4 regions of the Streptomyces sp. NPDC020489 genome follow, and region 2 is predicted to be linked to each of the others. Evidence: riboswitches for the same ligand, from Rfam matches in the RefSeq annotation. Region 2 holds a riboswitch; each other region holds the start of a gene.

Evidence for each region. Region 2 has a riboswitch for cyclic di-AMP ahead of ACH41F_RS11470 (peptidoglycan DD-metalloendopeptidase family protein). Riboswitches for the same ligand answer to the same signal wherever they lie in the genome.
Region 1: linked by a shared signal. The riboswitch ahead of ACH41F_RS07690 (M23 family metallopeptidase) and the one ahead of ACH41F_RS11470 (peptidoglycan DD-metalloendopeptidase family protein) in region 2 are both predicted to bind cyclic di-AMP.
Region 3: linked by a shared signal. The riboswitch ahead of ACH41F_RS17580 (transglycosylase family protein) and the one ahead of ACH41F_RS11470 (peptidoglycan DD-metalloendopeptidase family protein) in region 2 are both predicted to bind cyclic di-AMP.
Region 4: linked by a shared signal. The riboswitch ahead of ACH41F_RS32255 (NlpC/P60 family protein) and the one ahead of ACH41F_RS11470 (peptidoglycan DD-metalloendopeptidase family protein) in region 2 are both predicted to bind cyclic di-AMP.

What each region holds. Positions count from the first base shown of each region.
Region 1 is NZ_JBIRUZ010000003.1:118,271-125,905, reverse strand. Features, by position in the region: gene ACH41F_RS07705 (GNAT family N-acetyltransferase) at 1-728, opposite strand, end outside; gene ACH41F_RS07700 (HPr family phosphocarrier protein) at 928-1,209, shown strand; gene ACH41F_RS07695 (GntR family transcriptional regulator) at 1,348-2,043, opposite strand; gene ACH41F_RS07690 (M23 family metallopeptidase) at 2,230-2,994, opposite strand; cyclic di-AMP (ydaO/yuaA leader) riboswitch at 3,007-3,172, opposite strand; gene ACH41F_RS07685 (insulinase family protein) at 3,363-4,751, opposite strand; gene ACH41F_RS07680 (insulinase family protein) at 4,748-6,142, opposite strand; gene ACH41F_RS07675 (DNA topoisomerase (ATP-hydrolyzing) subunit A) at 6,456-7,635, shown strand, end outside.
Region 2 is NZ_JBIRUZ010000004.1:228,535-236,169, forward strand. Features, by position in the region: gene ACH41F_RS11460 (tyrosine-protein phosphatase) at 1-125, opposite strand, end outside; gene ACH41F_RS11465 (alpha-galactosidase) at 296-2,380, shown strand; cyclic di-AMP (ydaO/yuaA leader) riboswitch at 2,686-2,862, shown strand; gene ACH41F_RS11470 (peptidoglycan DD-metalloendopeptidase family protein) at 2,867-3,823, shown strand; gene ACH41F_RS11475 (DUF6250 domain-containing protein) at 4,088-4,804, shown strand; gene ACH41F_RS11480 (GDSL-type esterase/lipase family protein) at 4,950-5,735, shown strand; gene ACH41F_RS11485 (hypothetical protein) at 6,125-6,538, opposite strand; gene ACH41F_RS11490 (TetR family transcriptional regulator C-terminal domain-containing protein) at 6,582-7,202, opposite strand; gene ACH41F_RS11495 (Glu/Leu/Phe/Val dehydrogenase dimerization domain-containing protein) at 7,259-7,635, opposite strand, start outside.
Region 3 is NZ_JBIRUZ010000006.1:94,578-102,212, forward strand. Features, by position in the region: gene ACH41F_RS17555 (FAD-dependent oxidoreductase) at 1-655, opposite strand, end outside; gene ACH41F_RS17560 (exopolyphosphatase) at 1,076-2,002, opposite strand; partial or broken gene ACH41F_RS17565 (DUF501 domain-containing protein) at 2,261-2,662, opposite strand; gene ACH41F_RS17570 (septum formation initiator family protein) at 2,686-3,162, opposite strand; gene eno (phosphopyruvate hydratase) at 3,249-4,529, opposite strand; gene ACH41F_RS17580 (transglycosylase family protein) at 4,892-5,584, opposite strand; cyclic di-AMP (ydaO/yuaA leader) riboswitch at 5,588-5,795, opposite strand; gene ACH41F_RS17585 (transglycosylase family protein) at 6,001-6,960, opposite strand; gene ACH41F_RS17590 (cytochrome P450) at 7,161-7,635, opposite strand, start outside.
Region 4 is NZ_JBIRUZ010000014.1:134,307-141,941, forward strand. Features, by position in the region: gene ACH41F_RS32245 (peptidoglycan DD-metalloendopeptidase family protein) at 1-606, shown strand, start outside; gene pcrA (DNA helicase PcrA) at 683-3,166, opposite strand; cyclic di-AMP (ydaO/yuaA leader) riboswitch at 3,654-3,810, shown strand; gene ACH41F_RS32255 (NlpC/P60 family protein) at 3,819-4,997, shown strand; gene ACH41F_RS32260 (hypothetical protein) at 5,017-5,643, opposite strand; gene ACH41F_RS32265 (hypothetical protein) at 5,739-6,092, opposite strand; gene ACH41F_RS32270 (NlpC/P60 family protein) at 6,599-7,635, shown strand, end outside.

The DNA.
Region 1 (7,635 bases), on a different contig from region 2:
CGGCCGGTGAAGCCGGCGTCCCGGATGTTGTCGAGCAGGCCGCGGCCCACCCCGCCGGGGGCACGGCCGACGCCGATCACGGCGACCGAGCCGGGCGCCAGCAGCCGTTGCACGGACCGCGCCTCGGCGCGCTGCTCGCGCGCGTACTGCACGGCGAGGGAGCGGTCGGTGGGTTCGAGGTCGAACTCCAGGCGGACGACGCCGTCCTCGAAGCTGCGCTTCTGGGTGTACCCGGCGTCCGTGAACACCTTGATCATCTTGGTGTTGGCGGGCAGCACCTCGGCGGCGAACCGGCGGATGCCGCGCTCGCGGGCGACCGCGCCGATGTGTTCGAGGAGGGCGGAGGCGACGCCGCGGCCCTGGTGGGCGTCCTGGACGAGGAAGGCGACCTCGGCCTCGTCGGCGGGTGCGGACGCGGGCGTTCCGTCGGTGCCGATGCGGTCGTAGCGTACGGTGGCGATGAACTCGCCTCCGACCGTGGCGGCGAGTCCCACCCGGTCCACAAAGTCGTGGTGCGTGAAGCGGTGGACGTCCTTGGCGGACAGGCGAGGGTACGGGGCGAAGAAGCGGTAGTACTTCGACTCGTCGGAGACCTGCTCGTAGAAGCTGACCAGGCGCTCGGCGTCATCAACGGTGATGGGGCGGACGCGCGCGGTGCCGCCGTCGCGCAGCACCACGTCGGCTTCCCAGTGCGCGGGGTACTCGTGCCGGTCCGGCGAGCTCTGCATGGGCCCCAGGTTACGGCTCGCGTACGACAACGGCGCGAGGCAGTCTGTGGAGAACGCGCAGGATCGCGAGAGGGACGGATGTCGGGCCGAGGCCGCGGTCCGACGACTCACCCCGGACGGGACGAAGGACCGCTCCGGAGACGCTTCACGTTGTGGGAAACTGGTCTAGACAACCCTGAACACCGAAGGGCAGCATCACATGGCTGAGCGCCGCGTCAACGTCGGCTGGGCCGAGGGCCTCCACGCCCGCCCCGCTTCCATCTTCGTCCGGGCCGCCACGGCCTCCGGCATCCCCGTGACGATCGCCAAGGCCGACGGCAACCCCGTCAACGCGGCCTCCATGCTGGCGGTTCTGGGCCTCGGCGCCCAGGGCGGCGAGGAGATCGTGCTCGCCTCCGACGCCGAGGGCGCGGACGCCGCCCTCGACCGACTGGCGAAGCTGGTCTCTGAGGGCCTCGAGGAACTCCCCGAGACCGTCTGATCACGGCATGACCGAAGGGCTCGTCCGCATTATCGGGCGGGCCCTTTCTTTTCTCCGTACGCACTCGGTGAATTCGCGTTCGCAGGCAGCAGAAATAGGCCCCCGCGAATTACTGCCCCTTTGTATACGGCCCTTTTGTTAATGCCACAGGCTCGGCGTGTGTACGGGATGTTGCGAGTTCCTCACACGCTCGGGCCGGTCTCCCGCGGAGCCGAACCTGAGTCGGTGGGCGGCCGTCGAGCGTTCCGTGTGCAGCGCGGTGACGGCCCGCGCGCGTTCCCCGTCCCCGCGGCCCACCGCGTCGACGATCGCGCCGTGCTCCGCCCAGGACTCGACGGGGTCGGCCGGCGCGTCCACCGCGTACATCCAGGAGATCTTGTGGCGCAGCTGGGTCAGCACCGAGGCCAGCGCGGGGCTGCCGGAGGCCTGGGCGAGCGTCTCGTGGAACCAGCCGCCCAGGGACCGCAGGTCGTCGCTGTTGCCCCGCCTGGCCCGCTCCTGCCCCAGCCTGACCAGGCCACGCAGCACCTTCAGATGCGCCTCGGTGCGCCGCTGGGCGGCCCGTGAGGCGCCGAGCGGCTCCAGGAGCATCCGCATCTCCAGCAGGTCGGCCGCCTCCTGCTCGGTAGGTTCGGCCACGCATGCGCCCGCGTGCCGCCGGGTCACCACGAACCCCTCGGCCTCCAGCGTGCGCAGGGCCTCCCGGACGGGGACGCGGGAGACGCCGTAGCGGCGCGCGAGGAGTTCCTCGGTGAGCCGGCTGCCGCGCTCGTAGACACCGGCGACGATGTCGTCCCTGATCGCGGTGCATACCGAGTGCGCCGGAATACGCATGACCGACCTCCGCTTTAATCCCCGTGAAACGTCGACGATTGACGTGTGTTCAGTGACTCTATTGCAAAGAGCGGGAATTTCCGATGGCGGGCCGGAATCCATGGATATTTTTTGGACAGCGCCGTGCCGGAAACGACGAAACCCCGGCCGGTGGGCCGGGGTTCCGAAGAGGTCTCGCGTCGGTCGTCAGACGTTCACGCCGTGCGAACGGAGGTAGGCGACGGGGTCGATGTCCGAGCCGTACTCCGCGGTCATGCGGGCCTCGAAGTGCAGGTGCGGCCCCGTGACGTTGCCGGTCGCGCCGGACAGGCCTATCTGCTGGCCCGGGGTGACCGTCTGGCCCACCGAGACGCCGATGGACGACAGGTGGCCGTACTGGGTGTACGTGCCGTCGTGCATCTTGATCACGACGTTGTTGCCGTAGGACCCGCCCCAGCCGGCCTCGACGACCGTGCCGGAGCCGACCGCGCGCACGGAGGTGCCGCTGGCGGCGTGGAAGTCCACGCCGGTGTGGCTGCCGGAGGACCACACCGCGCCGCCGGCCTTGTAGCCGGTGGAGATGTAGGAGCCGGCGATCGGGCTGACGAAGGTGTTCAGGCGCTCGCGCTCGGCGGCCGCGCGGGCGGCGCGCTCCTTGGCCTCGCGCTCCTTCTTGGCCTTGGCGGCGGCCTGGCGGCGCGCCTCCTCCTCGGCCTTCTGCTGGGCGGCCTCGACGGCCGCCTGCTCCTGGGCCTCGGCCTGGGCGTCGATCTGGGCGGCGACCGAGTCGCCGAGGGTGATGACCGGGGTGAGTCCGGTCTGCTCGGCCGCGGGCTCCGCGGCGAGGGCCGGGGCGGCGAGGGTGCCGATGACACCGGTGGTGGCGAGGGCCGCGACGCCGGCCGCGCGGGCGGTGCCGCGCTTGATCCGGCTCGGGGCGCGGTGCTTCCCGGTGGGGCGCGTGAACGCCATGTAGTGGCTGGTCCTTTCCTTCCCTCTCGCCTACCGGGTTAGCTGACGGGTTCGGAGCAGGAAGGTCTCCTACGGACCCCCTCGCGGCACGCGCGGGCGTCCGATTCACCCCAGGGACTACGGATGGGTCCCCGGCTCCCCTGGCTCGCGCCGTACGGGGACTCGGCGATGGCTGTCCGGTGCCGCGGGCGCGGCGCAGTGCCTGACGGACAGCCGGGAAGACGCTAAGCGGGGCCACTTTCAATCCCCAAACGGATCACGGCTTTTGTAGCGCATCCCACAGGGCAAACAGGCAACTGGCCTTCAATTCGGACATTAAGGAGCCCTGGTGACCCTCCAGTCACCAGGGCTCCCCCGCGCGCGTGCCGCTACTCGGCCGTCACGACGGTGACTTCACCGATGCCGAGGGCCTCCACGGGCTCCCTGATGGCGGAGGCGTCGCCGACCAGGATTGTCACCAGACGGTCCACCGGGAAGGCGTTCACGGCGGCCGCGGTGGCCTCCACGGTGCCGGTGGCGGCGAGCTGTCGGTACAGGGTGGCCTGGTAGTCGTCGGGCAGGTGCTGCTCGACCTGGTCGGCCAGCGTGCTCGCGACGGCCGCCGCGGTCTCGTACTTCAGCGGGGCCACCCCGACGAGGTTCTGCACGGCGACGTCCCGCTCGGCGTCGGTGAGCCCCTCCGCGGCGAGGGTGCGCAGCACCGTCCACAGGTCCTCCAGGGCGGGACCGGTGTTCGGGGTGTCCACGGAACCGCTGATGGCGAGCATCGCGGCGCCGGTGCCGTCCGGGGCGGAGCGGAGGACCTGCCCGAAGGAGCGCACGCCGTAGGTGTAGCCCTTCTCCTCGCGCAGGACGCGGTCCAGGCGGGAGGTGAGGGTGCCGCCGAGGCAGTACGTGCCGAGCACCTGGGCGGGCCACACGCGGTCGTGCCGGTCGGCGCCGATCCGGCCGATCAGCAGCTGCGTCTGGACGGCACCGGGGCGGTCCACGATGACGACCCGGCCGGTGTCGTCGGCTGTGATCGGCGGCACCGGCCGCGCCTCGGCCGAGGAGCCGGTCCAGGACCCGAGGGTGTCACCGAGCAGCGCGTCGAGGTCGATGCCGGTCAGGTCGCCGACGACCACGACGGTGCCGGTGGCGGGGCGGACGTGCTTCTCGTAGAAGGCGCGTACGGCCGCGGAGTCGATCGCGCGGACGGTGTCCTCGGTGCCCTGGCGCGGGCGGGACATGCGCAGGTCCGCCGGGAACAGCGTCCGGGAGAGCTCCTTGGCGGCCCGCCGGGAGGGGTTGGCGAGCTCGTGCGGGATCTCGTCGAGCCGGTTGGTGACCAGCCGCTCGATCTCGCTGTCGGCGAACGCGGGCGCCCTGAGGGCGTCGGCCAGCAGACCGAGCCCCTTGGGCAGGCGGGACGCCGGGACCTCGAGGCTCAGGCGGACGCCGGGATGGTCGGCGTGCGCGTCCAGGGTGGCGCCGCAGCGCTCCAGCTCGGCGGCGAACTCCTCGGCGGTGTGCTTGTCGGTGCCCTCGGAGAAGGCCCGCGCCATGATCGTGGCCACACCGTCGAGACCGGCGGGCTCGGCGTCCAGCGGGGCGTCCAGGAGGACCTCGACGGCGACGACCTGCTGGCCGGGGCGGTGGCAGCGCAGGACCGTCAGGCCGTTGTCGAGGGTGCCGCGCTCGGGGGCCGGGAAGGCCCACGGCTTCGCCTCGCCGGCCTGCGGCTGGGGGTGGAACTCCATCGTGGCGAGCTCGGTCACTTGGCCGCCTCCTCGTTCTTGTCGCCGGCCTCGACAGTGGCCGCGGCCTCGGGGTCCTCGGGGAGCTCCGCGTCCTCGGCGGCCTCCGGGGAGAGGGGTTCGTAGACGAGCACCGCGCGGTTGTCGGGGCGCAGGCGGGCCTTGGCGACCTCCTGGACCTCCTCGGCGGTCACCTCCAGGACGCGGTCGACGGCGGTGAGGGCGAGCTGCGGGTCGCCGAACAGGACGGCGTAGCGGCACAGTTCGTCGGCGCGGCCCGCGACGGTGCCGAGCCGGTCCAGCCACTCGCGCTCCAACTGGGCCTGGGCGCGCTCCATTTCCTCGGCCGTCGGGCCCTCCGCGGCGAACCGCGCGAGCTCCTCGTCGATGGCGGCCTCGATGACCGGCACCTCGACGTCACCGGAGGTCTTCACGTCCAGCCAGCCCAGCGAGGGCGCCCCGGCGAGCCGCAGCAGGCCGAAGCCGGCCGCGACGGCCGTACGGTCCCGGCGGACGAGCCGGTTGTACAGGCGGGAGGACTCGCCGCCGCCGAGGACGGTGAGGGCCAGGTCGGCCGCGTCGCACGCGCGGGTGCCGTCGTGCGGCAGCCGGTACGCCGCCATCAACGCGCGCGCGGGCACCTCTTCCACGACGACCTCGCGCAGCTGCTCGCCGATGATCTCGGGCAGCGAGCCGTCGCGCGGGGCGGGCTTGCCGTCGTGGGCGGCGATGGAACCGAAGTACTTCTCGACCCAGGCGAGCGTCTGCTCGGGGTCGATGTCGCCGACCACGGACAGCACCGCGTTGCCCGGCGCGTAATACGTCCGGAAGAACGCGCGCGCGTCCTCCAGGGTCGCCGCGTCCAGGTCGGCCATCGAGCCGATCGGCGTGTGGTGGTAGGGGTGGCCCTCCGGGTAGGCGAGGGCGGTCAGCCTCTCGAACGCCGTGCCGTAGGGGACGTTGTCGTAGCGCTGGCGGCGCTCGTTCTTGACGACGTCCCGCTGGTTCTCCATCGACTCGTCGTCGAGGGCGGCCAGCAGCGAGCCCATGCGGTCGGCCTCCAGCCAGAGGGCGAGCTCCAGCTGGTGGGCGGGCATGGTCTCGAAGTAATTGGTGCGCTCGAAGCTCGTGGTGCCGTTGAGCGAGCCGCCCGCGCCCTGGACGAGCTCGAAGTGACCGTTGCCCTTGACCTGCCCGGAGCCCTGGAACATCAGGTGCTCGAAGAGGTGAGCGAGGCCGGTACGCCCCTTGACCTCGTGGCGCGAGCCGACGTCGTACCAGAGGCACACCGCCGCGACCGGGGTCAGGTGGTCCTCGGAGAGCACCACGCGCAGCCCGTTGGCCAGGCGGTGCTCGGTCGCTGTCAGGCCCCCGGTGCCTGCCTGGTCTGTGGCCGTGTGACCCATGGGCATGTACGTCCCTTCGATCGCGGTGCGGTTGATCGGAACCGCGTTTTCTGCCGGTCCTGCCACTGTATGCAAGCGTGCGAAGCCCCGGTGAAGTTCCCGGTGGTCGTACGCCGAGAGCGAGATCCCGTAGCCTGCGGGCGGGGCCGCGTGCCGTACGGGTGAACACCCGGCGGGACGGCTGACGTCGGGTCGTCGTCCGCGTTGTCAGTGCCGCGGTCCACAATGGTCCGCGTCAGATCCCGTTCACGCTTCAGCAAGAGTGAGCCGAAGGGGCGCGACCCGAAGGCGAGCGACCAGAAAAGAGGAGCCGGCAGCGATGGCCCGCCGTAGCACGAAGACCCCGCCGCCCGACGACTCGTACGAGGAGAAGATCCTCGACATCGACGTCGTCGACGAGATGCAGGGCTCCTTCCTCGAGTACGCGTACTCGGTCATCTACTCCCGCGCCCTGCCGGACGCCCGTGACGGTCTGAAGCCGGTGCACCGCCGCATCGTCTACCAGATGAACGAGATGGGTCTGCGCCCCGATCGCGGCTATGTGAAGTGCGCCCGGGTCGTCGGCGAGGTCATGGGCAAGCTGCACCCGCACGGCGACGCGTCGATCTACGACGCCCTGGTGCGCATGGCCCAGCCGTTCTCCATGCGGGTCCCGCTGGTCGACGGCCACGGCAACTTCGGCTCGCTCGGCAACGACGACCCGCCGGCCGCCATGCGGTACACCGAGTGCCGGCAGGCCGAGGCGACGAGCCTGATGACCGAGTCGATCGACGAGGACACGGTCGACTTCGCCCCCAACTACGACGGCCAGGAGCAGGAGCCGGTGGCCCTGCCCGCCGCCTTCCCGAACCTGCTGGTCAACGGCGCGTCTGGCATCGCGGTCGGCATGGCCACGAACATGCCGCCGCACAACCTCTCCGAGGTCATCGCGGCCGCCCGCCATCTGATCCGCCACCCCAACGCGGATCTCGAGACGCTGATGAAGTACGTCCCGGGCCCCGACCTGCCCACCGGCGGCCGGATCGTCGGCCTGGCCGGCATCCGGGACGCGTACGAGACGGGCCGCGGCACCTTCAAGATCCGCGCCACCGTGTCGGTGGAGGACGTCACGGCGCGCCGCAAGGGTCTGGTCATCACCGAGCTGCCCTTCGCGGTCGGCCCGGAGAAGGTCATCGCCAAGATCAAGGACCTGGTCGGCTCGAAGAAGATCCAGGGCATCGCCGACGTCAAGGACCTCACCGACCGGGCGCACGGCCTGCGTCTGGTCATCGAGATCAAGAACGGCTTCGTGCCGGAGGCGGTCCTGGAGCAGCTGTACAAGCTGACGCCGATGGAGGAGTCCTTCGGCATCAACAACGTCGCGCTGGTGGACGGCCAGCCGCTGACGCTGGGCCTCAAGGAACTGCTGGAGGTCTACCTCGACCACCGCTTCGAGGTGGTGCGCCGGCGCAGCGAGTTCCGCCGCACCAAGCGCCGCGACCGCCTCCACCTGGTGGAGG
Region 2 (7,635 bases):
TGGCCGCTGCGGTACAGCACTCCGTAGCGCACCCGCCGTCCGTCGACGGTCGGCAGCCCGCCCACGTCGCGGAAGTTGCGCACGCCGGCCAGCTCTGGCTCGGTCGACGGGATCTGCTGCGTCACGGGGGCTCCTCCCGGTCGGGACCGTCGCCGCGGCTCGTCGACGGGCACTTTCATGACGATACGACATCGGTTCCCGGGGCAATCAGTTGTCCACAGACGTTGCCTCCAGGCCCGCAAGCCCTTGATGATGTTGACGATTGAGCGTCCATGTTCGAATGTGTGAGGGTTTGATGCTGGAGATCTCCGAAACCGGCCGTACCTGGCTTCTCTCCGGGCCGGCCAGCAGTTACGCCGTCCACCTCACCGAGGACGACGTTCTGCTGCACCTCCACTGGGGCCCGAGCATCACGCTCGCCGACGCCGAGGAACTCGCCGCCCGGCCGCTGCCCGGCGAACGCGGATTCGAGTCCCCGCTCGACGGCCGCGAGGAGTACCCCGTCGAGGGCGGCCCCCGCTTCGTACGCCCCGCGCTGTCCGTGCGCGCGGGCGAGCGACGCGGTACCGAGTGGAGCTTCGAGGCGTACGAGACGCCGGACGGCGCCGGGGGCGACGAACTGCGGCTCCGCTTCCGCGACGGCGGACTCGCGATCACGCTCCACTACCGCATGCGCGGCGACGTCGTGGAGCGCTGGGTGGGCCTGGACAACCAGGGGCCCGACGCCGTGGAGCTGCTGCGCGCCGACTCCGCCACCTGGACGCTGCCCGAGCGCGAGGACTGGCGGCTGTCCCACCTGCACGGCCGCTGGGCCGCCGAGTCCCGGCTGACCAGTGCGCCGCTCACCTACGGCGAGAAGGTCATCGGCAGCCGCCGCGGCCACACCGGGCACCAGCACCTGCCGTGGGTCGCGCTGGACACCGACGCCACCGAGGAGCGCGGCGAGGTCTACGGCTGTGCCCTCGGCTGGTCGGGCTCCTGGCGGATCGCCGTGGCCCAACTCCTCGACGCGCGCGTGCAGATCACCGGCGGCGCCGGGTACGACGAGTCGGGCCTGCTGCGGCTGGCGGCGGGGGAGTCCTTCACCACGCCCGTCTTCGCCGGACTGTGGAGCGACGGCGGCTTCGGGGGCGCGAGCCGGACCTGGCACGCGTACCAGCGGGCGTACGTCGTCCCGGACGCGGACCGGGACCGGCCGGTGCTGTTCAACTCCTGGGAGGCCACCGAGTTCGACATCTCCGAGGAGCAGCAGGAAGCGCTCGCCCGGCGCGCCGCGGACATCGGCGTCGAGCTGTTCGTGGTCGACGACGGCTGGTTCGGCGCCCGCACCAGCGACCGCGCCGGGCTCGGCGACTGGGCGCCCAACCCGGACCGCTTCCCCGGCGGTCTGAAGCCGCTGGCCGACCAGGTGCACGCGCTCGGCATGCAGTTCGGGATCTGGGTCGAGCCCGAGATGGTCAACGCGGACAGCGATCTGTACCGGGCGCACCCGGACTGGGTCCAGTACCAGCCGGGACGAAAGCGGACGGAGTTCCGCAATCAGCTCGTACTGAACCTGGCACGCGAGGATGTCCAGGAGTACCTGTTCAGCCGGCTCGACGCGCTCCTGTCCGGCGCCCCGATCGACTACGTGAAGTGGGACTTCAACCGCAGCTTCACCGACGCCGGCTGGCCCGGCGAGCCGTATCCGCAACGGCTCTGGGTCGATCACGTGCACGCCTTCTACGCCTTGCTGGACCGGCTCAGGGCGGCCCACCCGGACGTCGCCTTCGAGTCCTGCTCGGGCGGCGGCGGCCGGATCGACCTCGGGGTGCTGAGCCGGACCGACCAGGTGTGGACCTCCGACAACACCGACCCGCTCGACCGGCTCGCCATCCAGCACGGCTTCAGCCAGATCCACCCCGCGCGCGTGATGGCCGCCTGGGTGACCGACAGCCCGAACGCCATGCTCAACGGCCGCGTCAGCTCGCTGCGGTTCCGGTTCGTCAGTGCCATGGCTGGGGTGCTCGGGGTGGGTGGCGACCTCACCCGGTGGAGCGAGGCGGAGCTCGGCGAGGCCCGTGAGTGGGTGGAGCTCTACAAGGAGATCCGGCCCCTGGTGCAGCGCGGCGACCAGTACCGGCTGCGGCCGCCGCGGGGCGGGCTGAGCGCCGTGCAGTACGTCCTCGGGGACGAGACCGTGGTCCTCGCCTGGCTCCAGGCGCAGAGCTACGGCGAGCCCGTGCCGGCGCTGCGGCTGCGGGGGCTCGATCCGGCAGCGTCGTATGCATGCCTGGAAACGGGCGAAATCCACAGAGGGGCCGTATTGCTGCATCACGGACTTCGCGTCGGTTTGCGGGGCGATTTGGATGCGACGGTTCTTCGGCTGCGGCGCGTCTGAACCTTCTGTCCGAATTGGCGCCTTCCTTCGTGTTGCGATGCGTTCATTCCAACTCGCTCTGGAATGAGGGAACCTGTGCGTCGGGCACGTGAGGAGCGTCATATCCGTGACGGTGCGTCGCCCGTCATGTTCACGTAATCCCCATATTTTTCCTGGGGTTTGGAGAGCTGGAGGCGGACGTAATGCACGCAGGGTGACCGGTAATTCCCGCAGCGGATCACGAGAAACGCATGCGCGTGGAACCTCTTACTTGTCGCTTTGCGTCCTGCTCGCTTACGTTCGCCATCCATCCGGACGGACGCCCAATCCTGCCGCCGCCCGGAGTCCCCACTACTCACCCGTGAACGGCAGGAGCGGGGGACCCACAGGTACAACGCCTGTTCCGGTCTCCGGAACGGCTAGGGGTTAAGCCGCGCCTCGGTGCGGCCGGGCATCTCCAGCTCGCACCCGACAGCTCACCTCGCAGGCGCCGGAGAGGAATTCGCCATGCCCGCGAAGGGTAAGCACCGCCGTCCGAAGGCCCAGCGCCTGACCCGCTCGATCGCCGTCGCCGGTACCGGCGGAGCGGCACTCGCCCTCCCGCTGATGGGTGCCGCAGGCGCCCACGCGGCCCCCTCGCAGTCCCCTGCGGAAAAGGCCGTCCAGTCCCTTCCGGCCGCCGAGAAGACGACTGTCGACAAGGTGGCGGAGAAGAAGAGCGCCGCGAACACCGCGACCGTGCGCACCTATTCGGTGCGGGCCGGTGACTATCTTTCGAAGATCGCCGACGAGCAGCACGTCAGCGGCGGCTGGCAGAAGCTCTACTCCGACAACCGCGAGGTCGTCGGCTCCGACCCGTCGCTGATCCACCCCGGTCTGAAGCTGACCCTCGGCAAGAAGGGCGCGGCGAGCGCGCAGAAGTCGGCGGACACGTCCACGAGCACCCGGAAGTCCTCGTCCTCCGCGTCGAGTTCGTCCTCGCAGTCCTCCTCGAAGTCGAGCACGACGGCCGCCGCCCAGAGCAGCGAGTCGACCGGCGCGAGCAGCAGCGCCGCCGGCTTCACGCTCCCGGTCGCCGGTGCCACCGTCGGCACGCCGTACCGCATGGCCGGCAGCATGTGGTCCAGCGGTTACCACACCGGCGTCGACTTCGTCGTCCCGACCGGCACCCCGCTCAAGGCCGTAGGCGCCGGCACGGTCGTCTCCGCCGGCTGGGGCGGCGCGTACGGCAACCAGGTCGTCATCAAGCTCGCCGACGGCTACTACGCCCAGTACGCCCACCTGTCCTCGCTCTCGGTCTCGTCCGGCCAGACCGTCGCCGCGGGCCAGCAGGTCGGACTCTCCGGCGCGACCGGCAACGTCACCGGTCCGCACCTGCACTTCGAGATCCGCACCACCCCGGACTACGGCTCGGACGTGGACCCGGTCGCCTACCTCCGCGCGAAGGGCGTCTCCGTCGGCTGACGCCCACTCCACGTGCCACCGAAGGCCGGACCCCGATCCCCGGGTCCGGCCTTCGGTGTCGGCGTGGCTGCGTGCGTGACCGCCGCGTTGCGTTCTTGTGGCACGGGCGCCCGGGGCATCGACAGGAAGGGGTGGATGGGGCCAGAGTGATCCCGGCCGTCGCGTAAGCGCTTTCTGTCCCCGCTCGCTGCCACGGGGACCTCGGCGGCACACGTTCCCCGGGCGCCGCACGGTGGCCGACCGGCCCTTTCGCAGAGGAGCAAGATGACGACCACCCGTAGAGCCTTCGGGGCGCTCGCCGCCGGTGCCGCGCTCGCCGCCCTCGGCCCCGCCGGGAACGCCGCCGCCGGGCCCCGCCACCGTCGCCTGATCGCCCACGACGACTTCCGCCACGGCCTTCGCCAGTGGGCCGTGGAGCTGGAGAAGGGCGGCACCGTCACCGCCTCCCGCGGCACCCTGGAGGTCGAGGTACCGGCCGGCGCGACGATCTGGTTCAGGAAGCGGCTCGAAGGGCCCTACGTCATCGAGTACACGGCCACGCCCGTGTCCGAGGGCGGCGTCAACGACCGGGTCTCCGACCTCAACACCTTCTGGAACGCGGTCGACGTCCGTTCCCCCGAGGACCTCTTCGCCACCCGGCGGGGCGGGGCGCTGGCCGAGTACGACCACCTCCGGACGTACTACGTCGGCTACGGCGCCAACTCCAACACCACGACCCGGCTGCGCCGCTACGTCGGTGAGGCCGGCGTCCGTCCGCTGATCTACGACTACACGGAGCCGCTGCTCGTGGCGAACGAGCCCCACCGCGTCCGGATCGTCTCCGACGGCTCCACCCAGCAGTGGTGGACCAACGGGCGCCTCGTCTTCGACCACACCGACCCGCAGCCGTACACCAGCGGGCACTTCGCCTTCCGGACGACGTGGAGCCACTTCCGCCTGCGCGACTTCCGGGTATGGCGGCTGAGCCCTCAACGCCTCTGATCGGAGGCCTATTCCGGGCTTGGGAAACACTTTAGGAGTGGCTTATCTCACCGCCCGTCAATCCTCCCTTACGGTCGCGTAGGTCACATTCGAAGGTGAATCATGGGCCGACGTGGCAGACGATTCGAAGAGTGACAGCAGAGCAGTGATCGGGTCGTACGTTGCGGTGGGGGACAGCTTCACCGAGGGCGTCGGCGACCCCGGCCCCGACGGGGCGTTCGTCGGCTGGGCGGACCGCTTCGCGGTGCTCCTGGCGGACCGGCGCCCCGAGGGCGCGTTCACGTACGCCAACCTCGCGGTACGCGGGAAGCTCCTCGACCAGATCGTCGAGGACCAACTTCCCAAGGCCGTGGCCCTCGCACCGGACCTGGTCTCCTTCTGCGCGGGCGGCAACGACATCCTCCGGCCCGGCAGCGACCCCGACGAGGTCGCCGAGCGCTTCGAGCGGGCGATCGCCCGGCTCTCCGAGGCGTGCGGCACCGTGATGGTGACCACCGGCTTCGACACCCGTGGCGTGCCCGTGCTCAAGCACCTGCGCGGCAAGATCGCCACGTACAACGGACATGTGCGGGCGGTCGCCGACCGCTACGGCTGTCCCGTGCTCGACCTGTGGTCCCTGAAGACGATTCAGGACCGCAGGGCCTGGGACGGCGACCGGCTCCACCTGTCGGCCGACGGGCACACGCGCGTGGCGCTCCGGGCCGGCCAGGTGCTCGGTCTGGAGGTCCCCGCCGACCCCGACCAGCCGTGGCCCCCGCTGCCGCCGCGCGGCACCCTCGACATCCGGCGCGACAACGTGCAATGGGCGCGCGAGTACCTGGTGCCGTGGATCGGGCGCCGGTTGCGCGGGGAGTCCTCGGGCGACCATGTGACGGCGAAGGGCGCGCTGTCGCCGGACGACATCAAGATGCGGATCGCGGCGGTCGCCTGACGAGCGCGTGGCGGCCGCCCCGGACGTGACCGCGCGGGTGCGGGTGCGGGTGCGGGTGCGGGTGCGGTCCGGTCTCCGGGCCGGCGTCGGGTGGCGGTGTGCCGTCACCCGACGTCTGGCTCCCGGAAGGGCCGGAACACGCAGGCCTGTTCCGCGTACGACCGTCGCGGGCGTCGCCGCGGCCCTCCGGCCCTGAGGCCGGGCGGTGGCTGCCCGGTGTCGCCGCACCGGCGGCCGGGGCCGTCACCTCCGGCGTCCTGCCAGAAGCCCTCGCCCACGCGCGCGCGATGCCGTCGGCACGGGGCGTGCCGTCGGTACGGGGACGGATCAGGGTGACGGCGTCGGTGAGGGCGGCTTGCGGAGGGGGCCGAACGGCCGGCGGGTGCCGCTCAGGCCCCGATCCACCGGCGAAGTGTCTCGACCGTGTTCTCCGGCGCGGAGTTGAAGCACAACCGGATGCCGGGCGCCTCCTCGACGAGGAGGTTGACCAGTCGTTCGAACAGGACGGTGTGCTCCGGCATCATCCGGACCCCGCCCCCGATCATCGCCAGGCCGAACGTGTCCGCCCGGAGGGCTTCCCGGACGGCCGCCTCGGCGTCGTCCGCCGCGGTCCCGATCAGACAGGACCGCACATCGAACCCCGCCTCGCGCAGTGCCGTGTGTGCCGCCTCGATCCGGGCCGTGAAGGCCTCCTCGTCGATCCCCGCGGGCAGCCGGCTGTAGTCGAGCACCCGCGGGTCCAGCCCGACGGACAGCACCTTCGTCGTGCTCGGCAGGGGAGCGGAGGCCGTCGGACGGACCATGGGCGGGACCCTCTTCTGTCGACGGAGGGCCGGGGCGGCTCCCTCAGCCCTCCTGCGCGCTCAACGTGCCGGTCCCCAGCCCGAGTTCCCGGGCCAGCGCGTCGTCAGCCCACTCCCGCGCGCGGGCCCGGGACACCGCTTTCGGGTACGAGGTCAGCTGCACGGCGAGACCGTCGAGGAACGCCGTCAGGCGCAGGGCCGAAGCCTCGGGGTCGGGGCACCGGAACTCGCCCGCGGCCACGCCCTCCCGGACGACCTCGGCGATCGCCGCCTTCCACTGTCCGTCGAGATCCCGGGTGACCTCCTGGAGCGCGGGCTCGCGCAGCGCCGCCGCCCAGCCCTCGATCCACAGCCGCCAGCCCTTGGCCTGGCCGGTCGGGGCGTACCAGCGCACGGCCGACCGCAGTCGGCGCAGCGCCGTCGTCCGCCGGCCGAGCAGCTTGCGCAGGTGGGCGAGGTCGTCCGCGGCGGCGTGGGCGAACGCGGCGGCGACCAGCTTCTCCTTGGTGGAGAAGTGGTAGAGCACCAGCGCGTTGCTCACCCCCAGCGCCGCGGCCACGTCGGCGATCCTGACCGCCGCCACGCCCCGCGCCTCGATCTGCTCCACGGCGGCCCGCAGCAACTCCGCACGCCGCTCGGCCACGCCCAACCGCACTCTCGCCACGCGGTCACCCTATCCAGGCGGGGTCCGCCGGGGCCCGGACCGTGGGACGGCCGCCGTCACCGGTACCACCCGAACCGCTCCGCGATCACCGGCAGCCGGTCCTCGACGATCGCGTGCGCGGCGGCCCGCGGTGACGTGCCGTCGGCCTCCGCGCGGGCCAGCATCAGATCGACCAGGGCCCGCATGGCGCGGCGGGTGTGTGCGAAGGCCTCGTCGGCGTCGGGGCCGATGTCACCGAACAGGGTCCACCACCACCAGGCGTTCGTCCCGGAGTTCACGACCACGTCGGGCAGGACGGTCACCCCCCGCGCGGCGAGCAGCGCCTCCGCGGCGGGCAGGACGGGCATGTTCGCGGCCTCCACGATCCAGCGGGCGGTGATCCGGCCCTGGTTCGCCGCGTCGATCGCGTACGACACGGCCGCGGGCACCAGTA
Region 3 (7,635 bases), on a different contig from region 2:
GGCCGACCTCGGGAAGGATCCTGTCGGCGGCGTCGACGAGGATGAAGCGCATGTCCTCGCGGGAGACCGTCTTGTAGTACTTGGCCGCGTCGCGGGCCAGGTCCTCGACCTCACCGATGGTCTCCGCACCGGCGAAGCCGCCGCCGACGAAGACGAAGGTGAGCGCCTTGCGGCGGATCTCCTCGTCGGTGGTGGAGTCGGCCTTGTCCAGCTGCTCGAGGACGTGGTTGCGCAGGCCGATGGCCTCCTCGACGCCCTTCATGCCGATGCCCTGCTCGGCGAGGCCGGGGATCGGGAAGGTGCGGGAGACCGCGCCGAGCGCGATGACCAGGTAGTCGAAGGGCAGCTCGTACGCCTCGCCCACGAGCGGGGCGATCGTGGCGACCTTGCGGTCCTGGTCGATGGTGGTGACCCGGCCGGTCAGCACCTCCGCCTTCGGCAGCACGCGTCGCAGCGGGACGACGACATGGCGCGGCGAGATGTTGCCGGCGGCGGTTTCGGGGAGGAAGGGCTGGTAGGTCATGTACGACCGGGGGTCGACGACCGTGACGGTCGCCTCGCCGTAGCGCATCTTCTTGAGAATGCGCCGAGCTGCGTACAGGCCTACGTACCCACCGCCTACTACGAGGATCCTGGGACGCTCCGTGGTGCTCATGGCATCGAGTATCCACCCGCTCCTGGGGGGTCGCTCGTGCGCCCCTTCACAAGCTCTTCGAGAGGGTGTGTTATCCTCCGCGGCTCGCGTGATCCAGGTCATGGCGCGAACCGGGAACCCGCGTGGGGTGCGGGCCGTTGTCAATGCCGCGTGAGCTGCCTCTCTGGGCTCGGGAGGCTGGTGTGAGCCACCGGAAACACCCTCGTGCGAGAGGGTCCGGGCGGGCCGTCCCGCACCCCATCTGAACACGTTCAACAGGCCGTTCGCCCCTCGGAAGGGCCAACCGGGCCCTTTTCCCGGTTCCACAGGGCGGAATTCCTTGTGAAGAACTTCACGAACTTTCCGAGCGGCACGCGCCCGAGGGGGTCTCAGGACCCCCTCGGACACGCTCATACGCTGTCCGACCTGCTCAGCAGAGAACTACTGACCAGTAACAAAAGAGGGCCGGGCCACCGACCACGCAATGCCGTCGAGGATGTCGTGCTCGCTCACCACGACCTCCTCGGCCCCGGTCCGCTCCATGATCGACAGCAGGACGAGGGCCCCCGCGGCGATGACGTCCACCCGCCCCGGGTGCATCGAGGGCACGGCCGCCCGCTCGGCGTGGGTGGAGCCCAGCAGCCAGCCGGTGATCTCACGGACCCGCTCCAGGGAGACACGGGAGTGGTGGATACGGGCCGAGTCGTAACCGGGCAGCTCCTGCGCGATCGCCGACACGGTCGTCACCGACCCCGCGAGCCCCACCAGCGTGCGCGCCTCGCGCAACGGCACGCTCTCCTCCGCGAGGTCCAGCGCGGCCTCGATGTCGGCCCGCATCGCCGCGATCCGCTCCTCGGAGGGCGGGTCGCTCACCTCGCCGTCGCGCACCAGGTGCCGCTCGGTCAGCCGCACACAGCCGACGTCCACCGAACGCGCCGCCCGCACCCGGTCGTCGCCGACCACGAACTCGGTCGAACCGCCGCCGATGTCCACCACCAGGTAAGGCCGGGCCAGGTCGTCCCGCCCGGTCAGCTCCTTGGTCGCCCCCGTGAAGGAGAACTCCGCCTCCTGCTCCCCGGTGATCACCTCGGGCTCGACACCGAGGATGTCCACGACACCGCGCACGAAGTCGTCCCGGTTGGAGGCGTCCCGGGAGGCCGAGGTGGCCACGAACCGCACCGTCCCGGCGCCCAGTTCACGGATCACCCGCGCGTACTCGCGGCAGGCCGCGAACGTCCGCTCCAGCGCCTCGGGCGCCAGCCGGCCGGTCCGGTCCACGTCCTGGCCGAGCCGCACGATCGTCATCCGCCGGTCCAGCTCCCGCAGCTCACCGGTGGCCGGGTTCACGTCCGCGACCAGGAGCCGGATGGAGTTCGTACCGCAGTCGACCGCCGCGACCCGCCCGAAGCCCTCCGGGACGGCCGGCGCGGCGGCGAAGGAGCCGCCGCGGGCCTCGGCGGGGTCGGACACCGCACCCTCCTCGCCCGGGTGCTCCTCGGCCGGGTCGGGCGCGGCGAGCGGCTGCACGCACGGACCCTTGAGCCACCACTCCGGCAGCATCGCGATCGCCTCGTCGCCCAGCGGGTTGACGCCCGGACCCGCGGCCAGCGAATGCCCCACCAGCACGTGCAGGCACTTCACCCGGTCCGGCATGCCGCCCGCGCTCGGGAAGCCCTCCAGGACCTCGATGGCGTCCCGGCGCGCGAGGTAGTCCTCGTGCGCGGCGCGGTACGCGGCGGCCAGCTCCGGATCGCTCTGGAGCCGTTCCGTCATCTCCTTCATGACGCCGTTCGCCTCCAGCGTGCCGATCGCCGAGGCGGCACGCGGACACGTCAGGTAGTACGTCGTCGGGAAGGGCGTGCCGTCGGGCAGCCGCGGGGCCGTCTCCACCACGTCCGGCTGGCCGCACGGGCAGCGGTGCGCGATCGCGCGCAGTCCGCGCGGCGGACGCCCGAGCTGCTGCTTGAAGGCCTCGACGTCGGCGTCGGTCGGCTCGGTGCGCAAAGTGGTCGGCGGGGGCGTTTCCATGCCTGTCTTTCTCTAGGTCAGGTTCACTGGTCGGAGGCGTCGGACTTGTCGACCCCGTCCCAGACGTTCGCGTACCAGGGACGGTCGGCCGCCCCCAGATCGGCGCGCGACTGCCGCGCCGCGTCCGGGTCGACGACGATGAACCCCGTCTCCCCCGGCATCACATAGTGCAGCCGCTCCCGGATCCGCTGCTCGGCGTACGCGTCGTCCTGCCAGCGCGCCTTGGCGTCCCGCAGCTCCTCGACCCGCTGCCGGGCCTGCTCCTGCTGCCGCTGGAGGTCGGCGACCTCGGCGCGCTGGGAGACGTACTGCCGTATCGGATAGGCGAGCGCGACCACCAGCGAGCACAGCACCAGCGCGAGCAGCGCCGCGCGGCCGGTCAGCCGGGAGCGACGGGCCTGCCGCTTGGTCTGGGAGCGGTAGACGCGGGCGGCGGTCTGCTCGCCGAGCAGCCGGATCCGGGTGGCGGTGGAGAAGCGGTCACGGTCCTTGACGGCCATCTCTCTCACTCCCGTTCACACGCGCGTACGTCCCCGCACACGGTACGGGACCGAGTACGGGGACGTACGTACGACTTGGCTGTGGCTCAGCCCTTGAAGCGGGGGAAGGCCGAGCGGCCGGCGTACACCGCGGCGTCGTCGAGGATCTCCTCGATGCGCAGGAGCTGGTTGTACTTGGCGACGCGCTCGGAGCGGGCCGGGGCGCCGGTCTTGATCTGGCCGCAGTTGGTGGCGACGGCGAGGTCGGCGATCGTGACGTCCTCGGTCTCGCCGGAGCGGTGCGACATCATGCACTTGAAGCCGCTGCGCTGGGCCAGCTCGACGGCGTCGAGGGTCTCGGTGAGCGAGCCGATCTGGTTCACCTTGACGAGCAGCGCGTTGGCGGCGCCCTCCTCGATACCGCGGGCCAGACGCTCGGGGTTGGTGACGAACAGGTCGTCGCCGACGAGCTGGACCTTGTCACCGAGCTGGTCGGTGATGGTCTTCCAGCCCTCCCAGTCGTCCTCGAACAGCGGGTCCTCGATGGAGACGAGCGGGTACGCCGCGACGAGCTCGGCGTAGTACTCCGTCATCTCGGCGGCGGAGCGGTCCTTGCCCTCGAAGGAGTAGACGCCGTCCTTGTAGAACTCGGAGGCGGCGACGTCGAGCGCGAGGGCGATCTGCTCGCCGGGGGTGTAACCGGCCTCGTTGATGGCCTCGAGGATGAGGTCGAGGGCCTCACGGTTGGAGCCGAGGTTCGGGGCGAAGCCGCCCTCGTCGCCGAGGCCGGTGGACAGGCCCTTGTTCTTCAGGACCTTCTTGAGGGTGTGGTAGACCTCGGTGCCCCAGCGCAGCGCCTCGGAGAAGGACTCCGCGCCGATCGGGGCGATCATGAACTCCTGGATGTCCACGTTGGAGTCGGCGTGCGAGCCGCCGTTCAGGATGTTCATCATCGGAACGGGCAGCAGGTGCGCGTTCGGGCCGCCCAGGTAGCGGAAGAGCGGGAGGTCGCTGGCCTCGGAGGCGGCGTGGGCGACGGCGAGGGAGACGCCGAGGATGGCGTTGGCGCCGAGCGAGCCCTTGTTGTCGGTGGCGTCCAGGTCGAACATCGCCTGGTCGATCAGGCGCTGCTCGGTGGCGTCGTAGCCGACCAGCTCCGGGCCGATCTGCTCGATGACCGCGAGGACGGCCTTCTCGACACCCTTGCCCTGGTAGCGGTTCGGGTCACCGTCGCGCAGCTCGATGGCCTCGAAGGCGCCCGTGGAGGCGCCGGAGGGGACGGCGGCACGACCGGTGCTGCCGTCGTCGAGGCCGACCTCGACCTCGACCGTGGGGTTGCCTCGGGAGTCCAGGATTTCCCGGGCTACGACGACGTCGATGGACGGCACGAGCATCTCCTTCTTGGGATGTGACACGGTCCGCCGGGACCGCGGTGGGTTCTGCGAGACCGAGCCTAACCGGCTCCGGGGGATCGGCCACCGCGTGGACCGCCCCGTGGACAGAACCGAGAGTAAATTGTTTCTGAACCGAACAAACCGACGGCGGCGTCTCGGCGGCACCGCACGAAAAAACCCCGCCCCGGTGCGTACGGGGGAACACGCACCGGAGCGGGGAGCCCGTGGGGACGGGGGGCCCTCACGAGGCCCTCAGTGTGAGGGCCACGGATGTGAGGGCGCTGTGGTTCGGCCGGGACGCGGCTGTGATTCGGCCGGGGCGGCCGTGGTTCGGCCGGGGCGCGGCCGTGTCCCTCTTACTTGAGGTGCAGCTGCTGGCCCGGGTAGATGAAGTCGGCGTCGCTGACGATGTCCTTGTTCAGCTTGAACACCTTCTGCCAGCCACCCTTGACGTCGTGCTCCTCGGCGATGGAGCTGAGGGTGTCACCCTTGACGACCTTGTACTCGCCGTCGCCCTTCTTGACCTTCTTGCCGGTCGGGGTGGTGACGGTCTTCTTCGCGGCCGGACGCTCGGACGAGCGGGAGGCCTGCTGCTCGGAGGAGCGCGTGCCGGTGCTGGTGCTGCCGCTGTTGCTGTCGCTCGAGGACGACGAGCTGGAGCCACCGCCGGTGTAGCCGGCGCTGGACAGGCCCACACCACAGGTCGGCCAGGCACCCTTGCCCTGGCTCGCGAGGACCTTCTCGGCGATCTCGATCTGCTGCGCCTTGGAGGCCTGGTCGGCGGTGGAGGCGTACGCCGTGCCGCCGTACGCGGCCCAGGTGGAGGCGGAGAACTGCAGGCCGCCGTAGTAACCGTTGCCGGTGTTGATGGACCAGTCGCCGCCCGACTCGCACTGGGCGACGGCGTCCCACTCGGAGGCGGTGGCGGCCGAGGCGTTGCCGGCCGCCATCAGCGGAGCGGCGATGGCGACACCGGTGACACCGGCGAGCGCGGCGGCGCGGGTGGCCTTGGACGGACGACGGTGCTTGCCCTTGGCGGAAAACAGCATGGTGGATCCCCTCACCGACGCCTGCGAGGTGAGCTGTCGGGTTCGGGCCGGTTGAGTTGCCCGGCCGCACATCTCGCCTCTCGGCGCGCTGCGCGGCTCCACCCCAAGCCGGTTCCGGCGGCCTCTCGGCCATGAGACCCCGTGAGGCCTCAACTTCCGGACCCGGCACTTACCTTGGGTCCCCCGCTCCTGCCTACGGCGCTTGACGCGACGACTGTTCCCGTACGGCCGCTGGCAGGATTCGGCGTTGCGGCAGCCGGGGCTCGCGGTGACGAGCGGTGTTGACCGTAGACACGGAACCCGGGGGATTTCAAAGACGATCAGGGCTTCTGAGACTCATCCCACACTTTCACCAAACGGGACATTTGCGGTGAAGTACGGACGTGAACTCACGGTTTTTCCCTGGGGATTTCGCCCTATTCGCTACCTAGAGCAAGGGTCTGCCCGGGCTCGATCGCGCTCGGATCGGCGCCGATGACCTGCTCGTTCGCGGTATAGAGCCGACGCCATCCACCGTCGAGGTCAAGGGAGTCGGCGATGGAGGCGAGCGTGTCGCCGGTCCGGACGGTGTACGAGCCCTCCTCGGCGCTCGCACCCCGGTGCCGGCCGGTGCCCTCGGAGGGGGCAACGAGGGCGCCGGTGTCCACCAGGTTCGAAGAGCCGCCCTCTCGCCAGGAGTTGTCCGATTCGTCACTCTCGGTCGGCGCGGCGGACGGGCTGCCGGAGGACAGCGCACCACCCGGAGCGGAGCCGGAGTTGTCCGACTTGGCGGACTTGTCCGCTCCGGTGGTGGGCGACGAGGAGGCGCTGCCGGACGAGTCCGTCGCATCGGCCGATTCCGATTCGCCGGACGAGTTGGACAGACCCGCCGATCCGGGTGATTCGGAGGATTCGGTAGTTTCGGCTGATTCGGTGGATTCGGGCTGGGCGGACGCGTCGGAGTCGTCGCTGTCGCTCGTCGACGGCGAAGCGACGCCGGTGTCGACATCGGCGGAGCCCGAGTCCTCGCTGAGTCCGTGCAGCAGACCGCAGGTGCCCCAGACGCCGACACCCTGGTCCGCGAGGACCTTCTCGGCGACGGCTATCTGCTGGTTGCGGCTGGCGAGGTCGGGGCTCGTGGCGTAGTCGAGGCCGCCGTACTTCTCCCAGTTCTTCTGCGAGAGGTCGAGCCCGCCGTAGTGGCCGTCACCGTCGTTCGCGCTCCAGGAGCCACCGGTCTCGCACTGGGCGACCTGGTCCCAGGTGTTCCCGTCCGCCGCGCTCGCCCCGCCCGCGCCGAGCAGCGGGATCGCGATGGCGGAGCCGGTCACTCCGGCCGCAACGAGAAGTGCCGGAGCCTGACGGGGGCGACGGTGACGACCGTTCCCGGTGAGCATGCGGTGCCCTTTCGCGAGACGACAGTGCGGGCGCGGCGGGTGGTTCGGGTCGCCGCGTTGATGCGAGAACGTATCGGCAGACGATCACTTGTCACAAGTTAATGCCGCACAGATCACGTGAAGATCACAGACTTGAGGGCGTGTCATGTTTGCGTCGCCCGGCACAAGGACCGCGGGTCAGGGGCGAGTTGCCCGGCTTCCTACCGAACGGGCGTGAACTCGACCGGCAGCGTGCGCAGTCCACGCATGATGAGCCCCCCACGCCATCTCAGATCGGCCGGATCCACCGCGAGTCGGAGGTCCGGGAGCCGGGTGAGGAGTGTGGCGAGCGCGGTCTGGCCCTCGAGGCGGGCGAGCGGGGCGCCGAGGCAGTAGTGGATGCCGTGGCCGTATCCGAGGTGCTGGTTGTCCCGCCGGGACAGGTCGAGGACGTCGGGATCGGCGAACCGCTGCGGATCCCGGTCCGCCGCGGCGAGCACGACCAGGACGGGGTCGCCGGGGGCGATGTCCTGTCCGCCGATGGTGAGCGGCTGGGTGGCGAAGCGCCACGTGGCCAGTTCCACGGGGCCGTCGTAGCGGAGCAGTTCCTCGACTCCCGTCGCCAGCAGGTCGGTTCGGCCCGCGGCGAGAGAGTTCTGGAGACGGGTGCGCTGCTCGGGGTGGGTGAGGAGGGCG
Region 4 (7,635 bases), on a different contig from region 2:
GCGGCGGCGGCCGACGTGGCGACCAAGTCCGTCCAGCCGTCCGCCGCGAACAACACGCTGGACACCCAGCTCGAGAGCCTCTCCGCGGGCGCCGATGACTTCGCCGACCGGGCCAGCCGTACGCAGGAGCGCATCGACCTCAAGGCCCAGCAGGTGGCGGAGCAGAAGAAGGCGGCGGAGGAGGCGGCCCGCAAGGAGCGGCTGCGCCCCAAGTTCGCCCTCCCGGTCGCGCAGCACGGACTCAGCGCCTACTACGGCCAGGCCGGCGTGAACTGGATGTCCGTGCACACCGGCATCGACTTCCCCGTGTCGTACGGCACCACCGTGATGGCCGCGACCGACGGCACGGTGCGCACGCAGTGGAACAGCGCCTACGGCAACATGATGATCGTGACGGCGAAGGACGGCACGGAGACGTGGTACTGCCACCTCTCCACGTACCGCGTCGCCTCCGGTACGACCGTGAAGGCCGGCGACCCGATCGCGTACTCCGGGAACTCCGGCAACTCCACCGGCCCGCACCTGCACTTCGAGGTGCGTCCGGCGGGTGGCTCGGCGATCGACCCGCTGCCGTGGCTGCGCAGCCACGGACTCGACCCGACGTAGGCCTCAACCGCCTTGCGAGCCCCCGCGCTTCACAGCGACGGGGGCTCGGTCGTGCGACGGCCCCGGGCCAGTCCCGCTACAGCTTCTCCACCGGCGCGTAGCGCAGCAGCAGCCGCTTCGGCTTGGCCTCGCCGAAGTCGATCGTCGCCTCCGCGTTCGCGCCCGTGCCCTTCACCGCCGTCACGGTGCCGAGCCCGAACTGGTCGTGCGTGACCCGGTCGCCGACCGCCAGCGAGACCACCGGCTTCTCCGAGGCACGGCGGGTGGCGAAGCCGGAGGCGCCGGACGCCGAGGAGCGGGACCGGGAGGACGACAGCGAGGCGGCGATCCCGGAGGTCGGGCCCGCCGGGGCGGAGACGGCGCCGGTGCGCTTCCACTCCACGTGCTGCTCCGGGATCTCCGACAGGAAGCGCGAGGGCGGGTTGTACGACGGCTGCCCCCAGGCACTGCGCAGCGAGGAGCGCGTGAGGTACAGCCGCTCCCGCGCGCGCGTGATGCCGACGTACGCCAGGCGCCGCTCCTCCTCCAGCTCCTTGGTCTGGCCGAGGGCGCGCATGTGCGGGAAGACGCCGTCCTCCATGCCGGTCAGGAAGACGACCGGGAACTCCAGACCCTTGGCGGTGTGCAGGGTCATGAGGGTGATGACGCCGGAGCCGTCCTCGTCCTCGTCGGGGATCTGGTCGGAGTCGGCGACGAGCGCGACCCGCTCCAGGAACTCGGAGAGCGAGGCGGACTCCTCACCCTCGCCCGTCTCCTGCTCGAACTCCAGGGCCACCGCGGCGAGTTCCTGGAGGTTCTCGATCCGGGTCTCGTCCTGCGGGTCGGTGGAGGCCTGCAACTCGGCGAGGTAGCCGGTGCGTTCGAGCACCGCCTCCAGGACGGTCGCGGGGCCCGCGCCGGACTCGACGATGGTACGGAGCTCCTCCATCAGCACGTTGAACCGCTTCACGGCGTTCGTCGACCGCGCGGCCATGCCGTACGCCTCGTCGACCCGCTTCAGCGCCTGCGGGAAGCTGATCTTCTCGCGCTGGGACAGGGCGTCGATCATCGCCTCGGCGCGCTCGCCGATGCCGCGCTTGGGGACGTTGAGGATCCGGCGCAGCGGCACCGAGTCCTCGGGGTTGGCCAGCACGCGCAGGTAGGCAAGGACGTCCCGGACCTCCTTGCGCTCGTAGAAGCGGACGCCGCCGACGACCTTGTAGGGCAGGCCGACGCGGATGAAGATCTCTTCGAAGACCCGGGACTGCGCGTTGGTCCGGTAGAAGACGGCGACGTCGCCGGCCTTCGCCTCGCCCGCGTCCGTCAGTCGGTCTATCTCGTCGGCGACGAACTGCGCCTCGTCGTGCTCGGTGTCGGCGACATAGCCGGTGATGCGGGCGCCCGAGCCCGCGTTGGTCCACAGGTTCTTGGGGCGGCGGGACTCGTTGCGCTCGATGACCGCGTTGGCGGCGGACAGGATCGTCTGGGTGGAGCGGTAGTTCTGCTCCAGCAGGATCGTGGTCGCCTGCGGGTAGTCCTCCTCGAACTGGAGGATGTTGCGGATGGTCGCGCCGCGGAAGGCGTAGATCGACTGGTCGGCGTCACCGACGACACACAGCTCGGCGGGCGGCAGGTCGAACTCGGCGGGCGGTACGTCGACGGGGTGCTCGGAGGTGCCGACCAGCTCCCTGACCAGCGCGTACTGAGCGTGGTTGGTGTCCTGGTACTCGTCGACCAGGACGTGCCGGAAGCGGCGGCGGTAGTGCTCGGCGACGTCCGGGAAGGCACGCAGCAGGTTGACCGTCGTCATGATCAGGTCGTCGAAGTCGAGGGCGTTGGCCTCGCGCAGCCGCGACTGGTACAGGGCGTAGGCCTGGGCGAGGGTCTTCTCGAAGCCGTCGGTGGCCTGGGCGGCGAAGTCCTCCTCGTCGATCAGCTCGTTCTTGAGGTTGCTGATCTTGGCGCTGAAGGACTTGGGCGGGTACCGCTTGGGGTCGAGATCCAGGTCACGGCAGACCAGGGCCATCAGCCGCTTGCTGTCGGCGGCGTCGTAGATCGAGAACGACGACGTGAAGCCGAGCTTCTTGCTCTCCCGGCGCAGGATGCGCACGCACGCGCTGTGGAAGGTCATCACCCACATCGCGTTCGCGCGCGGGCCGACGAGCTGCTCCACGCGCTCCTTCATCTCGCCCGCGGCCTTGTTGGTGAAGGTGATCGCGAGGATCTGGCCCGGGTGGACGCCCCGCTCGGCCAGCAGGTACGCGATGCGGTGCGTGAGCACACGGGTCTTGCCGGAACCGGCGCCGGCCACGATGAGCAGCGGGGTGCCGGAGTGCACGACGGCGGCACGCTGGTTCTCGTTGAGCCCTTCGATCAGCGCGGCCGCGTCCAGGACCGGGCGGGCGGCGCCGTCGCGGTAGTAGCCGTCCCGGTCCGGCGGCACGTCGAACTTCCCGCCGAACAGATCGTCCGGAACGGGTTCCGGTCCGTGCTCGTCCTCGGGCGGCGGCGGGGGCTCCTCCTCGCGGCCCTTAGGGGCCTGGAGGTCCGCCAGGAAGCTGTCATCAAAGAGGCTGCTCATCGCTCTCCGAGTCTAGGGCTCCCCACTGACACCCCGCCGCCACCCCGAGAAGTCGGGGGAAAGAGGGCCTGCGGGCCCGCCCGGAACCACCCAAGGCCTGCTCACTCTCCGCGACCATTCAGCAGCAAAGAGTCAGGCCGCCACGTAGACCTTGCCGCCGTCGGACCGGAAGACAGGAACGGCGTACGCACCACAGCTCGCTGCAAGCGGCCACAGCCACCGCTCGCGCTGTCCGGGCGACCGCGGCTCGACAGGAAGCCCCGCCCCGGCAGGCGGACGCGACGCGGCCACTTCGCCAGAAAGACGACCAAGCTCTGCCAGATCGGCCCGCACTGACCGGACCCTGCCGCGTCCCGCCCCAAGGTCACGAAAATGTATCGGGCATATCGACCATCAACCTTCACAGGGGCCACGCGAGTTGGCTACCGTGCCGGGCAGGCCGTACGACCCCCACCGGCGAACGTCGCCGGGCCGCGCGGCCTCCGCCGAGTCCGGTGCGCCTGTCCAGGCAGCCGGAGCCGGGGACCCACACCGATCCGGGGTGAATCGGCCCCACTCCCCTCCGGGGACGGCCGTAGGGCACACCTTCCGAAGCACCCGCCCGAACCCGACAGCTAACTCGGTAGGCGGAGCATGGAAGGAGTCGCCGACCTTGGCGTCGCACCGCAAGCCGTCCGCCGCGGGTACGCGCGTGGCAGGCATACGCACCCCCGCTCTCGCCACCGCCGCCCTCACCTCCGTGGCGCTGCTCTCCCAGACGGCCACCGCCGCCCCCTCGACCGACGACAAGCCGAGCATCGAGGAGGTCGAGAAGAAGGTCGACGACCTCTACCGCCAGGCGGAGTCGGCGACCGAGAAGTACAACGCGACCAAGGAGAAGACCGCCAAGCAGCGCAAGGAGGTCGACACCCTCCTCGACGACGTCGCCGAGCGCACCCAGAAGCTCAACGAGGCCCGCGAGGAGCTCGGCACCTTCGCCGCGGCCCAGTACCGCACCGGCGCCTCCGCGCCGGACACGGCGACCTTCCTGCTCGCGGACTCCCCGCAGGACTACTTCGACCAGACGCAGCTGATGGGCCGTATGACGTCCCGCCAGAAGGGCGCGGTCGACGACTACGTCACCGAGCAGGCCGCGACGATGAAGAAGCGTCAGGAGGCCACCCAGAGCCTCAAGACGCTCACCGACACACAGAGCGACCTCAAGACCGCCAAGGCGACCGTCCAGAAGAAGCTCTCCGACGCGCGCGAGCTGCTGTCGCGGCTGACCGCCGAGGAGAAGGCGCGGCTCGCGGCGATCGAGAAGGAGAAGCAGCAGGAGGCCGCCCGCAAGGCCGCGGAGCTGGCGAAGCAGCAGGCGGCCGAGCAGAAGGCGGCGGAGAAGGAGGCGGCGGAGAAGGAGTCGACGGGCGGTTCGTCGTCCTCCTCCCCCTCGCAGAGCCCGGACTCCTCGCAGACCACGGACCCCTCGTACGCCACCAAGGCCGAGAAGGCGCTCGCGTACGCCCGCTCACAGATCGGCAAGCCGTACGTCTGGGGCGCCACCGGCCCCGACTCCTACGACTGCTCCGGCCTCACCCAGGCCGCCTGGAACGCCGCCGGCATCTCCCTGCCGCGCACCACCTACGACCAGGTGAACGCCGGCACCACGGTCTCCCTCGCCAACGCCCGGCCCGGCGACCTCGTCTTCTTCTACGACGACGTCACCCACGTCGGCATCTACATCGGCAACGGCAAGATGATCCACGCGCCGAAGCCGGGGGCGTACGTGCGCGAGGAGTCCCTCTTCTACGACGGTGAGTCGGCGATCCACAGCGTGGTGCGGCCGGCTTGACGCGGTACACGGCCCTGGGTCAGTGACCTCCCCGGTTCTCGACACAGGGCCCCTCGCCGGGCTGCGGCTCGGCGTAGACGCCGTGCACCTCGCCGGTCAGCTCGTCCTTCGTCACCCGTCCCGACACGCACACGACGCCCGTGTAGACGGCGTAGTAGCCGTTCCCGACGGAGACCCCGTGCTCCTCGCCGCAGCCGAGGCGCGCCAGCGCCGCCTCGACGCGCTCGTCGCCGAAGCTCCCGTACTCCCCCGAACCGCCCTCCTTCCTGACCTTCGCCAGCTCCGCGAGGATGAGTTCCGCCGACGCCTGACCGCTGGCCTGCTGCTCCGCGCTGAGTGAGGCCCGCATGCGGTACGCGTGGTTGTCGGCGTAGTTCGGGGGCTGATCGATGTTCTCCTCCGGCGTGGCGGTGTCGGCACGGGGGCTCGGCGAAGAGGGCACCGCCACTGGCGTCTTCGCGGCCTGGGCGCACCGGGGCGGGGGCGGATAGGAGGGCGAGGCGCTGCCCGAGCGCGCGCCGGGGCTCGACTGCGCCCCCACACCACCCTTCTGGCTTCCGCACGCGGTCACCGTGAGCGCGAGGAGGGCGGCGACTACGGCGGCCGTGACGGCTGGGGCAGCTGTGGCTGGTCTTCCGAAGGGCATGGGCAGAGTCTCGCGGGACGGGGGGCCGGGTGTCATGAGCGCAACTACTCAGATCCGCGCCGCTGCTCCGACCAGGTCCAGAGTCCCGCGAGGACTCACGTCCAGAGCACCGCGATGAAGATGTCCGCGATGGTCAGCGCGCCCACCAGCCCGAACAGCCCCTTCTCCACCTTCTCGTCGTCCCGCTTCACATAGACGAGGCCGAGGATCACCACCAGCAGGGCCAGCTTGATGCCGATCTTCACGTTGTTGACGGACTGGTCGTCCGCCTGGTTCAGGCCGACCAGGATCACACCGGTGACCAGCATGGTGAGCGCGCCGTGCAGCATCGCCGGAACGAAGCGGGCGGTGCCCTGACCCATGGCCTTCATCTGGGTGAGGAAGCCGCCGAGCAGCGAGGCGATGCCGATGATGTGCAGGCCCACGAAGAGATGGATGAGTACGTCCATGGGGCCGGAGCCTAGCCAGAGACGCTTGAGCCGCCCTACACCGCCCTGCCGCTGCCGCTGCTACCTGTCGCTGTCGCTGCCGTCACGCTCTTGCATATATGCGCCCCATAGCACTCCGGCACCCCCACCCGTCCCGGAATCCGCACTTCGGTCATCACCCTGCGTGAAGTCGACGGCACGAGAACGGAATCACGGTCGCATGCGGTCACCCGGCGGTCCCCTCGGACCACTTCCGCGCATCCCGTTACCGCGGCGACACCGTCAGGTTTAGCGTCCTTCCCCAGGTGACCGGCTCCCCACCGCCGCCCGGGCCAGGGGCGGCAGTCGGACACCACCGCCGAGAAAATCCGGCGGCGGCCCGCTCCCCCTGTGCGGGCCGCCGCCGGACGCGTGAACCGCCCCGGGCGGGCCGTGCGTCCGCTCCCCTGGCGCCCGTACGGCCCACAGCACGTCCGGGGCGGTCCCACCCGAACCAGGCGGTCGTACGAAAGGACGTGCAAGTCCACGTGGCAGCGCACCGCAAGCCCAGGCAGCGCTCGGCCGGCGGCACCACGGCCCGTACCGCGGCGACGATCGCCCTCGCGGGCGCGGCGACCGCGACCGGTTTCGACGGGACCGGACACGCCGAGCCGAACCTGACCCCGGCGCAGGTCAAGGCGAAGGTGGACAAGCTGTACCAGGAGGCGGAGGTCGCCACCGAGAAGTACAACGGCGCGAAGGAGAAGGCGGACGCGGCCGAGACGCGGCTGAAGTCGCTGCGGGACGAGGCGGCACGCAAGACGGACAGGCTCAACTCGGAGCGGGACGCGCTGGGTTCGATGGCGGCGGCACAGTACCGCGACGGCGGTCTCGACCCCGCGCTGCAACTGGCGCTCTCCGCCGACCCCGACCGCTACCTCGACGGCGCCGAGTTCGTCGAGCGGGCGGGCACCCGGCAGGCGGCCTCCGTCACCAGCGTGCGCAGGCAGCTGCGGGAGATCGAGCAACTGCGCGGCGCCGCCCATGTCGAACTGTCTTCGCTCAAGTCACGGCAGGCGGAGCTGAAGCGGCACAAGAAGACGATCACCGGAAAGCTGGACGCGGCACGGCAACTGCTCTCCCGGCTGCCGGAGGAGGACCGGACGACCGACGTACGGCACGCGTCCCGCGCGGGGACCGGAACGCGGGACGGACTCACCGCGGCCGGAGCCGTGGCCGGAGGCGCCGCCAGTGGCGTCCAGGCCCCCAACTCCCGCGCCGCGGCCGCCGTTTCCTACGCCTACTCCAAGCTCGGCAGCCCCTATGTCTGGGGTGCCACCGGCCCCGACGCCTTCGACTGCTCCGGCCTCGTCCAGGCCGCCTACCGCTCCGCCGGTATCTCCCTGCCCCGCACCACCTACGCCCAGATCGGCGCCGGCCGCCGCGTCTCCCGATCCGAACTCCAGCCGGGCGACCTGGTGTTCTTCTACTCCGCCATCAGCCACGTCGGCATCTACGTCGGCAACGGCCAGATGGTCCACGCCCCGAACCCCTCGGCACCGGTACGCGTCGCACCGCTCGACGA